Regions from separate parts of the Brevibacillus ginsengisoli genome, predicted to be linked through region 1. Evidence: riboswitches for the same ligand, from Rfam matches in the RefSeq annotation. Region 1 holds a riboswitch; each other region holds the start of a gene.

What was found. A riboswitch is a leader RNA that binds a small molecule or an ion and turns the genes downstream of it on or off. The one in region 1 is predicted to bind S-adenosylmethionine.
Region 2: linked by a shared signal. The riboswitch ahead of ACQCN2_RS12785 (DUF1722 domain-containing protein) and the one ahead of ACQCN2_RS20325 (pyridoxal phosphate-dependent aminotransferase) in region 1 are both predicted to bind S-adenosylmethionine.
Region 3: linked by a shared signal. The riboswitch ahead of ACQCN2_RS06015 (1,2-dihydroxy-3-keto-5-methylthiopentene dioxygenase) and the one ahead of ACQCN2_RS20325 (pyridoxal phosphate-dependent aminotransferase) in region 1 are both predicted to bind S-adenosylmethionine.

Annotation. Positions count from the first base shown of each region.
Region 1 covers NZ_JBNJQR010000011.1:86,300-90,497, forward strand. Annotated here, with positions in the region: gene pyrH (UMP kinase) at 1-166, opposite strand, end outside; gene ACQCN2_RS20325 (pyridoxal phosphate-dependent aminotransferase) at 371-1,555, opposite strand; SAM riboswitch class I at 1,901-2,024, opposite strand; gene ACQCN2_RS20330 (efflux RND transporter periplasmic adaptor subunit) at 2,109-3,344, opposite strand; gene ACQCN2_RS20335 (efflux RND transporter permease subunit) at 3,371-4,198, opposite strand, start outside.
Region 2 covers NZ_JBNJQR010000005.1:308,381-312,578, reverse strand. Annotated here, with positions in the region: gene mtnA (S-methyl-5-thioribose-1-phosphate isomerase) at 1-501, opposite strand, end outside; gene mtnK (S-methyl-5-thioribose kinase) at 498-1,724, opposite strand; gene ACQCN2_RS12785 (DUF1722 domain-containing protein) at 1,752-2,405, opposite strand; SAM riboswitch class I at 2,418-2,547, opposite strand; SAM riboswitch class I at 2,768-2,893, shown strand; gene ACQCN2_RS12780 (2,3-diketo-5-methylthiopentyl-1-phosphate enolase) at 2,981-4,192, shown strand; gene ACQCN2_RS12775 (2-hydroxy-3-keto-5-methylthiopentenyl-1-phosphate phosphatase) at 4,192-4,198, shown strand, end outside.
Region 3 covers NZ_JBNJQR010000002.1:519,371-523,568, forward strand. Annotated here, with positions in the region: gene ACQCN2_RS06005 (GH39 family glycosyl hydrolase) at 1-1,405, opposite strand, end outside; gene ACQCN2_RS06010 (NUDIX hydrolase) at 1,595-2,086, shown strand; gene ACQCN2_RS06015 (1,2-dihydroxy-3-keto-5-methylthiopentene dioxygenase) at 2,151-2,693, opposite strand; SAM riboswitch class I at 2,856-2,959, opposite strand; gene ACQCN2_RS06020 (aldose epimerase family protein) at 3,045-3,911, opposite strand; gene ACQCN2_RS06025 (hypothetical protein) at 4,185-4,198, opposite strand, start outside.

The DNA of each region.
Region 1 (4,198 bases):
GAAAAATATTGCCGCCGCCAATCACGAGACAGACCTCAACACCCAAACCCACCACCGTCATAATCTCATTGGCAATGTGCTCCAATCGCTCCGGGTCAAATCCGAATTCATGCGCACCGGCCACAGCACCACCGCTTAGTTTAATCAGAACGCGTTTGTACCTCATCCTATCCCTCCATTATCGCCCCAAAAAATAAAAACACTAAAGCATCTCGCTCTAGTGTTTCAACCGAAAAGGGAAAGGAAATAGAAATGAAAATGTTTCGGATTGATCCAGCTCATTCTCATTCCGCTATCCCCCTTCCCTTTATTTTTCTCTTATTATTTTATCTGTGGCTATTTCCAATTTCAATGAAAACTTCCTGATTTTTCACAATTGTTCGGTTGTGAACAATCCCAGCCTGGCAATTCGCTTTGCTGCTTCACGCAGTCTCTCTTCTGGAGATAACAAGGCGACTCGAACATATCCTTCACCCGTTGGGCCAAAGCCCACTCCCGGCGCTACAACTACGTGCGCTTGTTCCAAGAGAAGATCGGCAAACTCAATGGAACCAAGTCCATTCGGAACTGGCAGCCAGGCGAAGAATGAACCTTGGGATGGAGCGGCTTGCCAGCCAATCTCCTGCAATCCTCCAAACAGCGCGTTACGTCGGCTTTCATATACGGCCACCAGATCACGTACACAAGCCTGCGAGTCAGTTAAAGCGCGAACAGCAGCCATTTGAACGGCTCCAAACAAGCTGACAAAATAATGGTCCTGAATAAGGTTAATGAGACGCACCAGTTCTTTATTGCCCACCATCGCTCCTACCCTCCAGCCGGCCATGTTGTAGGTTTTGGACAAGGTGTAGAATTCAACCCCCACCTCTTTGGCGCCGGGGGCTTGCAGGAAACTGACGGGTTTCTTGCCATCAAAACTGATGGCTCCGTAGGCAAAATCATGGCAGACGACAATTTCATTCTTACGCGCGAATTGTATGGTTTCTTCAAAAAATTCAATCGGCGCATTGACCGCAGTCGGATTGTTAGGATAGTTAAGAAACATCAGCTTCGCCTTATTCACGTCTTCTTGCGACAGCTTGCTATAGTCAGGCAGGAAGTTGTTTTCCTTACGAAGAGGCATCATCGCCATTCGAGCTTGGGCAATCGCTACGCCAGACCAGTAGTCAGGATAGCCCGGATCAGGAACCAGCGCAACGTCTCCCGGATTTAAGAGCACCTGACAAATCTCAACCAGTCCTGTTTTGCTGCCGAACAGGATCGCCACTTCCTCTTCTGGATCAAGATCAACGTCAAACTCCTGTTTATACCAGTGAGCAATGGCTTGCTTTAATTCGATGCGCCCTTGAAACGGCGGATACTTGTGATGGAGCGGGTCGGCTACCTGCCTTTGCAATTCTTCGACTATATGGGGTGGAGTCGGCAAATCTGGATTCCCTTGACCCAGGTTAATGATGTCGTAGCCCTTGGCCAACTGCTTATTGACCTTGGCTACTAATGTGGAGAAAAATTGGGTCGGTAATTGTTCCATAATGTGTGCAGGTTGAATTCGCATGTACCTCTTTCCTTTCCTGAGCCGTTCGACTAAGAAAAGACTTCGTCCCTTTTCGCTCTGTGGAAGTTCGCAATGAAGTTGGAAAGTCCGCTCTCTCAATCCGAAAGGGAGTCGCCAAACGCTTCGCGCCCCTACGGGGTTGGGTGGCGACTCTTTTCCCTTTCTCCTTTCCTTCGCTAAGCTTCACTTCCAAGGAGGCTGCAAGCGGACGAAATCTTTTCTTGATAGGCTTGCGCGAATGGATAAGTTTAATTACTTTACCACTGTAAAGCAATTAAACTTTCCAATTTAATAAAAAATAAAAACCCCCTTCAGCGGAGAAGGGGGTACGTGTCTGTTATTCACGCCTTATCTCCCAGGAATTGCTCCTGCTGGAATTGGCACAGATGTGTTCACGATTGATGGAATCGCGTACAACATCCGCTGCCGGGCTTCATCGGGCCAGTCCCTCCGCCTCTCTGGATAAGTGAGTTTTCCTATTCATTTTGTATGTTTATACTAGCGAGCCGAGTGACTTGTTGTCAAGGAGGCTTACTGCTTTATTCTTTATTCTTTATTCTTGTTTCTGGATTTTTACCTTACCGCCGTCTTTTAACAATGTCTGGCCTTTGACAACAACGGTAGCCCCTTCTTTCACACCGGTAAGGATCTCAACTTCATCGCTGCTTCCTTGTCCGACGGTTACTTCCACCTGTTTGGCTACGTTGTTCTCAATCACATACACATAAGATTTGCCTTCCCGTTCAAAAATTGCTTTGCGGGAAACCAATGGTACTTTCTTTTGCCCAGTCGAATCGAAGTTAAACTTCACATTCACGACCATATCGGACTTTAATTCGTTGGAAGGATTCGGGATGGAGATTTCAGTCGGATAAGCTTTCAATTGCGGATCCATCACCGGGCTCACAGCAGTTACTTTGGCATCCAGCACCTTTGCCAACGCGCTTACTTCCACTTTTACACCTGTGCCAACCTTGACCTTGGTTATATCGTTTTCGGATATATTCGCCTTAACAACAAGTGGATTTGTATTCACGAGCGTGATCACAGGTGCTTGCGGGGAAGCAAATTGTCCAACCTCTCCGTTTACACTGGAGATATATCCGCTGAAAGGAGCAGTAACGACTGCATTGGCCAATTGTGTTCTGGCGTTTTGCAAACTAACCGCAGCCTGCTTCACAGATGCCTCGGATACTTGCACACCGCCCATCTGTTGTGCCGTCGACAAGCTCATCTTCGCATTGTCATAAGCGGTTTGGGCATTCGTCAACTGTGAATTGGCTTGTTCCATTTGTTGTGAAGAAACCGCTCCTTGATTAAACAAATTCTGCATGCGCTGCTGGTTCACTTGGGCATCTTTTAAGGCTTGCTCGGACTGCTTCAATCCATTTTTCGCTTGTTCGAGCCCACTATTTGAGTTGCTGCCAGATTGTCTTAGGCCAGCTTGGGCAACCTGCAGGGCAGCTTCTGCTTGTCGTACGCCATTTTCCAGGTCGGCTTCATCCAAATGGAATAACACCGCACCTTTTCCTACATATTGACCTAATTTGACTGGCAATGAAGTAATCTTCCCAGTTACTTTCGGGCTGATATTCACTTCCTGACTAGGTGCAAGCTTGGCAGTCAGTCCTGCATCCAAGGAAACCGAACCATTTTTCACAAGCTCAACTTGTACTGGGGTAATTCTTTCTACAGCTGTGGTCGTTGCCTCTGGTGCTTTTTGCGAGCAGGCAGTTAAGAGAAGTACCGTCGATAACGCCAGTATGAAGTGTTGTTTTTTCACTTTTATACTCTCCCTCCGTTTACTTAAGACGCCTAGGATTCCAGGGTAGGCATATTCTTTTGCTGCTTTTTCAACATCTTCTTCTCTCTTCTTTTCTCCTTTTTGGCTCGACGCTTGATCCCTAAATCATTGAACCAGGAATACACAATGGGGACCAGAATCAGCGTAACCAATGTAGATAAGCTCAAGCCGAAGATAACTGTTACACCCATTGGCTTCTGGAATTCAGTACCTGATCCGGTCGCAAACGCAAGCGGACCAATGGATAAAATGGTCGTGAGCGTAGTCATCAGAATCGGACGCAAACGGATAGGACCTGCCATCAGAATGGCTTCTTTGGCATCATGACCTTTTTTCCGCAACTGATTCACGTAGTCAATCAATACGATCGAGTTGTTCATAACCAGACCGACCAGAAGGATATACCCGATTAGAACTGATACACTCAGGGTAGTTCCCGTTACCGCTAGACCAATCAGGACACCTGGAAGTGTCGGTGGCAAGGCAAACATGATAATAAACGGACTAAAGAAGGATTCAAACTGCGACGCCATTACCATATAAACCAGAATAATCGCCAACAGAATGGCAACACCTAGACTCGTGAAGGATTCGACCATGTCTTTGCTTTGTCCGCCGTACTTCAGCAGATAGCCGTCTGGAAGGTTTAATTGATCCAGTTTTGTCTTGATTTCCTTCATCACGGCGTTAAGATCTCGTCCGTTCAAATCTGCTGTGATTTTCACTTGTCGGGACTGATCTTCACGGTTGATGGCAATTGGAACATCTACCTTTTTAATGGTTGCCACTGAAGAAAGAGCGATCTGTGCTCCTCCTTGACCAGAAATACGGAGATTGTT
Region 2 (4,198 bases), on a different contig from region 1:
GGCAAGCGCTCCCGGATTGCAGTGTGTCAAGATTCCCATTCCATCCTGCAACAACGTCAGTAAATTCTCGCCGATTTGTTTGCATACCCGCTCATCCTCCGCCTGGATGGCGATTGCTTCGTCGAGGATGATTTGTTTGATCTGTGGGATGGTCAGGCCCGCGTTGTCCTGTACCTTGGTTTTCAAGCGTTCCAACGCCCATACCAGATTGATGGCTGTTGGCCTGGAAGTGGCCAGATAATCCGCTTGCTGATTCAGCTCCTCCCAGAACCCCTCGAAGCTATCCGTTTTCGAATGACGGATTCCCAAGTATAAACCATACGCTGCGGTCATCCCGATCGCCGGTGCCCCGCGCACTTGCAAATGTCGAATCGATTCCCACACCTGTTCAACCTCGGTTAGTTGCAGATAAATCGTTTCGAGCGGAAGTCTGGTTTGATCCAGTAGTTCCAGATGATCGTCTGCCCAGCGAACAGGGGTTAGTCTTGTTGACGTTGTCATACCGCTTCCTCCTGATGTGACTCTGTAGTCAGATTGCTGACGATTTCGCTAATATCCGTAGCTGCTTTCACAGACGTCCGCTGTAAAACCAGCGTTTTCCCAATCTCAAGCGCCAGACGCTCGGCATTCGCGCGTACTTCCTGATTCTCAATGGTATTCAGGTCGGCGACACCCGCCAAACCAATCACGCGGCGGAGAACTTCGCAGCCTGCGTAACCTACGGCATCCTGGAGAACTTGGGCCAGATATTCCTGCCAGAAATCCTCCACACGGGCACTCCGCTCTTTGGCCTGTTTATGCCAGAGTTGCACGAAGTTGTAAGCAAACTCCTGCCACACGTTCTCAACCGTCTCCAACAGATAGTGGCGATACGCTTGAAGATCCTCTTCAGTCTTTTGCAAGCCTTGCTGTCCAGCATAGTTGAGCAACAGGTTCGCGATCACTTGCCCGATATCAAAGCCAATTGGACCGTAGTAAGCGAATTCCGGGTCGATGACTTTGGTGCTTGTCGCGGTTACGAAGATACTGCCTGTGTGCAAATCCCCATGCAATAAAGCCTCCGCGCGAGTTAAAAACCCAAATTTCAATTTGGCTATCTCACGTTTCAACAATCCGTTGGCCCAGATCGTCTCCACATCTCGTTGAATCAATGGGTTGAAATTGTTTGTATCGCATTTTTCATAAGGATCTGTAAATACTAAATCTTCGGTTATTTTACAAAGCTCAGGATTGATGAATTTGGAAACCAACGCCTTTTTCTCGTACGGATGGATCCCCAAATCAGAAGTAAAGAACAGGGTCTCGGCCAGGAAACGCCCAATATGCTTGGCGAACTGCGGATAACGCTCCCCGCTGATCAAGCCCTTGCGCATAATGATATGATCACTCAAGTCCTCCATGACGGTAAGCGCCAATTCCTTATCAAAATGATAAACCTGCGGCACCAGGTCTGGGACCAGTTTCCCTTGAATGTGCAAGGCATCACTCTCGATCCGCGCCCGATCCAATGTTAACGGCCACGATTCCCCTACTACCCGAGCGTAAGGCAAAGCTTGCTTGACGATCACGCTTTTAAGATGTTCTTCATCCCGGATATGAAACACCAGATTTAAGTTGCCGTCGCCGATTTCTGAACTAGTCAGCCTCGCATCCGCTTCGAAAAGCCCAGGCAATTGACGCACATACTCAACCGCATCCTGCTCCGATAATGGACGATATGCCATCAGAATCTTCCCCCTTCTTCAGCCCTTTTAATTCTTGCACTTCTCGTATATTTCCAACGGATTCGTCAGCTCTTCCAACTGAGCCATTAAACGATACTCCACCAGCTTGCTCACCTTGCAATCCGCCACTTCTTGGACAACCTGCTCAGCAGTAAGAATGACCCAATCCGCTTGCGACTTATGGATAAACCAATCCTTCCCCCGTACTCTTACCCATATATTCGCCACCGGGCAGTCGGGTGAAAAAAGGCGGGATTCCTTCAGGTATTCATCTCCGCGTTCCATCGCTAGAAGAAACAACGTTTTCCACGCCCTCTTCCAATCATCACTGAGCAAAAGATGCCAGGAACCTGCTTCTTCTTCCGAAAGCCTGCCGCGCAAATGACCGATTGCATGTGTCAAAGCATTGCGGGCATTTTCCTCTTCAACGGGGCGCTGTTTAACTTCTTCCAAACGATTGCACAGCCAATCGGCGAATGCCGTCCAGTCACGGCTTGCTTGCTGCTTGGAGAGTTGAATCTGATCCTTAAAGGCTTGCGCGATTTCTTTGTAGTCACAATACGATGTCAACATTACTAAATACTTATGCTCTGCCCATACTTGTTCACACCATGTTTTTGATAGCGGTACGAAAAAAGACCTCTTTTCCAAAGAAAAGAGGTCCTGTGCATACGTCGTCAACGTTGTCGTTCCCCCTTATCTACCAGAATGTTTTTCTGCAGGAATTAGCACCGTGCACATTCTTACGAGTCGAACTCTAGTAAGCAATGTGTCGGTTGCTGGGTATCATCGGGCCAGTCCCTCCACCGTCTCTGGATAAGGAAATCCATTTTTCAAACTATTCGATTTGCGATTACGATGAATCATACACAGCGATCCCGCAAATTGTCAACACCTATTTTTTCGTGTATGTGCGGACAACTCCCTGAACCTTTTTTCCCCTTACTCGATACCAAACTCATAGTTGACAGGGGGCTAAAACTCATCTTATGATTTGATTACCGTGTGAAAAGAGCGGTTCAATTCAATATTTTCTGACACAACTCTTATTGTGAGAAGGCAGAGGGACTGGCCCGATGATGCCCGGCAACCGGCGTGCACGTACAAACTTGCGCGTAACGGTGCTAAATCCTGCAAAAACCCGTTTATTGGTTTTTGAGAGATGAGAGAAGAAGCATGTCGCATATGACGCCTCCTTCTCGTTGAAGGGGGCTTTTTTGTTAAGGTCAACCATTTTTTGTCGAGGAGGCAATCTCGTGAGCCAAGATACGATACTCGTAACTTATTTGACCCAAGCCAAGGATCTGGAGAAAAAAGCGCAGGCCATTGCCGTCGGAATGACCGTTGGTTCTTGGACAGACTTGCCTGCCGCGAAACAGGAGGCCCTCCGTCCGTACCTTGGTGAAGTCCATTCCGTTCATCCAATCGAACAGCTTGATAATGGGGACATACGCGGAACGATCACCATCAGTTATCCGACGCGCAACTTTACCAAGGATATTCCTTCCCTCTTGACCGGTGTGTTCGGCAAATTATCCATGGACGGCAAGATCAAACTGTTGGATATCCAATTCCCAGACTCTTTCACCGAAGGATTCCCTGGTCCGAAGTTCGGGATTGAAGGCATTCGCAATCTTGTCGATGTTCACGATCGTCCGCTGTGCATGAGTATTTTCAAGTCCTGTCTCGGCATGCCATTCGAGGATCTCAAGACCCAATTCCGGGCGCAGGCTCTTGGCGGTCTTGATTTGGTAAAAGACGACGAGATTTTCTTCGCGGATGACCAAGCGCCTTTCCTTGAGCGAATCAAAGCCTTTCGTCAGATTTCCCACGAGGTGGAGCAGGAAACAGGCAAACATGTGCTTTACAGCGCTAACCTTACCGGCCCGACTCACGAATTGTTGGAAAAAGCGAAGCGGGCAGTTGATGCGGGAGCCCAATGCCTGCTATTTAATGTGTTGAGCTATGGCTTCGATGTGTTGCATCGCCTTGCCGCTGATCCTGACATCACTGTGCCGATTATGGCGCATCCAGCGTTAGCGGGAGCCTTCTATCCATCTCCTGATTACGGAATCGCTACGCCGCTGTTGCTCGGCAAGCTGATGCGGCTGGCTGGGGCTGATCTGGTTCTTTTCCCTTCTCCGTATGGCAACGTGGCGCTGGATAAAGACGAAGCGATTACGCTCGCCGCTCATCTGACAAGTGCGGATACTCGACTGAAGCCTTCCTTCCCTGTTCCATCTGCGGGCATTCATCCGGGACTCGTTAGCCAATTATATGCTGACTTCGGATTGGATCAGGTAGTCAATGCGGGAGGCGGAATTCACGGTCATCCTGGCGGAGCTACCGATGGAGCCCGTGCTTTTATCAAGGCAATCGAGGCTGTTGTAAGCGGACAAAGCTTGCAGGAAGCCGCGAATGACTTTGAACCGCTGGCGATTGCTTTAGCTAAATGGGGGCAGAAATAATGCAAA
Region 3 (4,198 bases), on a different contig from region 1:
TCCCGTATCGATTCACACAATGCTTAATCAGAGCCGTTACCATTTGAGTCCATTGCATAATATCGTTCGGGGGTGAAATGTTACCTTTCCACCAAAAGACCGTTTCATCTGTCTTTTTAAGCTCCGATGGCATGAAGCTAAGCTCCAAAAATGGCTTGATTCCGATTTCCAGCAAGAAATCGAATAGTTGATCGACGTATGTCCAGTTGTATATGATCTCCCCTAGAGTATTGCGATTACAGAGCATCATTTCATCGTTAAATATCCCATGAAATCGAATATACTCAAAACCGATCTCCTTCTGCATTTCTCTCAGTTGCCTACGCCAATCCTCCCTTAATCCTTCAATCGCCCTGCCAAAGGTGGCCAGCTTTCTCCAGTAGTGTGGAAAAGATGTGCCTTCCTGATCTGCTCGGATTACATGAAATCTTTCTTCCGGTGGCACGGATTCCTGTATCGTTTTATTATCAAGCTGCTGGTAGGCGAACAAATTTTCAAAAATAGCGGTATGCTCGATATCCAAATATCCTTTATGAGAGAGATTATCACCGTTTACGTTAGACTCCCTTAACCTGATCTGTTGTTTATATTCGAGTGGCTTGCACTTATATTTCTTTTTGAAGTGTTTATAAAATAGCTTGATATCGGAAAACCCACAACTAGCTGCGATATCAGTAATGGTTTGGTCACTATGTAACAGAAGATCAACCGATGTCTCCAATCGTTTCTGGATCACATACTCCTGAAAGGGTACCCCTACATGATCTTTAAAAAAATGAGACAAGTAATAAACACTTAAATACTCTTGATTGGATATTTGCTGCAAGGAGATTTTTTGTGCGTAATTTTCATCTACATATTTAATGATTCGATCAAGACGTTCCAGATTTTTCTTATGATTTTTCACCTTTACATCATCTACAATGATTGGGTTAAAATACTTGATTAAGTGAAGGAGCAAGGAGTTGACGATGATTACCAGTTGAAACAGGTATCCCTCGCCTTTTTTATTCATTACCCACATCAATTGTGCTAGATAGTGTCTGATCTTATCAAATCTTTCTTGATGCATTTCGTCGAAAAGGAAGGATTTAACGTCAAAAGTCAATTTACCGAGATCAGGATAATAGGAATGAGAAAACTTCGGATTGATTTGGAAGGCCAATAAAATATTGTCTTCCCCTGTTTTATATGTGCTGTGTACTTCATTCCGATTAATTAAAATAAGGTCCTTTTCTTTTAACAAGTAATGGTTTGGTCCAACCATGATACTGAGTGAACCTTTTAGAACAAAAATGACTTCAATTTCATTATGCCAATGCAATTCTACCTCATGAACACGATGCACAAATATATTAATGGGAAGACCAGACTGATATTCAATGATTTCATAGTTGTACTTCATTCAATCACTCCAGGAAATTAAAAATCATCCATTTTATATAGATTAGATTTGTATTTTCATTCTCCTTTAACTATTCATAATTTTCAAGCATTTATGTGTAATAAAGCTTCTCTGGGGCTGTACAGATTTCACTATTTGTGAAAATATAGAATTTATACAGTCTGTTTATTCATTAGAGGGAGGAATAATATGAGGGAAATGATTCGCATCCAAGGAACTCAAGGTATTTTTCATAATCGCATCGTGGGAGTTGTCCTCCACCAAGGTCATGTATTGCTGCATCGCAATATACACGATGATTTCTGGGCTCTTCCAGGAGGCAGAGGCGAAGTTATGGAACCGTCTGAGATCACGATCCAGCGTGAATTCCAAGAAGAACTTGGTGTAACGGTTTCCGTTGAACGATTGCTATGGCTGGTGGAAAACTTTTTTAGCCATGAGAACCTACCTTATCATGAACTGGCTATGTATTATCTGTTATCCATACAAGACAATTCTCTTCCTAGGAATATGCAAGAGGAGTTTACAGGAATAGAACACGATGTCCAGCTGATCTTCCGGTGGTTTCCGCTTGAAGAATTGGAGCATCTCCCGCTTTATCCGTCATTTTTACGAACGGCTTTACAAGAATTGCCCACCACTATTCAACACATTCGGCATTATGATGAACCTGAAGAATAAGAGAGAGTGCCCCGGTTCGGAGGCACTCTTCTTTTATCAGTTTATTTTGCTAGATGGAGTTAACTTATGCTTTTTGAAAGTTTGGATCTTCGTACGGTTGTGCTACCCAGCCATCTTTTTCAATAAACAGACGGACCGCCACCACTTGGCGATTCTCCATCAGGGTAAAGAAATGCGGATTATGTTCAGGCACGGAGATAACGTCGCCCGCCTCCAATTCAACATCGAAATACCCTACTTCTTCAGGTCCTTTGATAATGAAAATCCCCCGGCCTGACACGATCGCACGAATCTCGTCTTCTGTGTGAGTGTGAATGGCCTCAAATTTTTTCAGTAATTCCTCAAGGTTCGGTGTCGCATCTGACAAAGAGATGACATCCCAGATCAAATAGCCTCTACGTTCAGCCAAATCGCGAATCTCTGAATCGTAGGTCGCAAGAATTTGTTGTTTCTCCTCATCGGATAGGGTAAATTTATCCTTTAGTTCTGTGGGGAGCTTACTGGTGTCCCACTGTTCAAACAAAATCCCGTGTTTTTCCAGAAAAGCGAGAACATTTTCTTTACCACTGATTCGTTCATTGGTGTTACGGATTCTGATTTCAGCCATGCTTCATTCCTCTTTTCTTTTTTCATGTATTCATGTCAGTCTTGCCAAACTTCAGAAGATTGGCTCAGTTTCTGGCGTATGAGTATTTCCTTCCATCGTATGACTCATGAAGCAGGAAAAACAAAAAAACTTCTCCGATAAGAAGAAGTTTCACCTACCTCACTCTTATCTGCCAGAACAAAATGTCCTGCTGGAATTAGCACCTTCTACTACGTAGTGGTTGCTGGGCATCATCGGGCCAGTCCCTTCGCCTCTCTTGATAAGAATATTTTGTTAAATTAATCCTACTATAAAACTTGGATTTATGCAATGGAATCTTGCGTCTTCCTTACTGGAAATTGTGAACATCGTTTATTGATCGACTGATATAGTGATGCGCGTTCGTAACGCTTCTTTGGGCTGGACATATAGCAGTTCTTTTTTGAGATTCATCTCATTTGTTTTGGCCATCCAAGGTTCTACACACATGAACGGGGATCCAAGCTCTGTCCAGATCACCATATAACGGAAAAGCTTGTCGTACGTGATCATGACGTTGCGATTGATTTCTGGAAGAGCAAAGCTGACTTGCGGCTCTTGTGTGTCAAGCAGAACGACAGATTCACTCCGCTCGCTTAAATTAAAGGAGCCCTCATACCCCTTAATCCCCCCGTCATTGTAATCAAGATACTGGGTTGCATCGGTTTTGATGTGAATCGTTTTGTGGTCTGTCGCAAAATAAGGATGAAAACCGCTGTACATAGGCATCGGGATTTCTGAGTGATTCCAATATTCCTGATGGATAATGAGCGCATGATCCTGCAGCTCGTAACGGAAAATCAATTCAAAATCAAAAGGGAAAGATCGTTTGGTCTCTTCATTACTCCTCATACCGAGTGTGATTGAGAGCTCATTTTCCTCTTGTATTTGGAGCACTTGCCACGGGTGATTTCGTGCTACCCCATGATTCTTCATTGGGAAAGTCTGGCCGTGAAGTTCATATTCTCCGTGTTCAAGTTGCCCGCAAATTGGGAAAAGAATCGGGATTCCCCCGCGAATATTGGAATCTGGATTATGAAGCGTTTCCTCGTTCAGAAATAATAGTTCATCTCCCAGAAGCTTAAGGCTAATGACGATCCCCCCGCGTTCTGGAACAACTTGAAAAGAAGATTTCGTCTGATGATTCACAAGCTCATAAATGGTTAAGTTGCCTTCCTTGCGAACAGCTGCTTGATTCATTATTACTTCATCCTTTGTCTCATGGCTTATCTCTGTTGTCATTTTTCGATTTTCTTGACCCAAGTGAATCTTTCTTGTGTCCCTCTCCCTGAAATTATAATATGAAACGATGCCATGTCCAAATAACTTCTCTGCGTAGCATAGTCAGAATGCGCTGTCCCCAATACTGGATTTCCCTGACACATAAAAATGGACCCTCTTTTGCGAGGTGTCCATTTTTATGTGTCGAATCAGTTTACATAACAAATGTTATGTAATTTATGTTGTAACCGCTTACATCTTTTTGC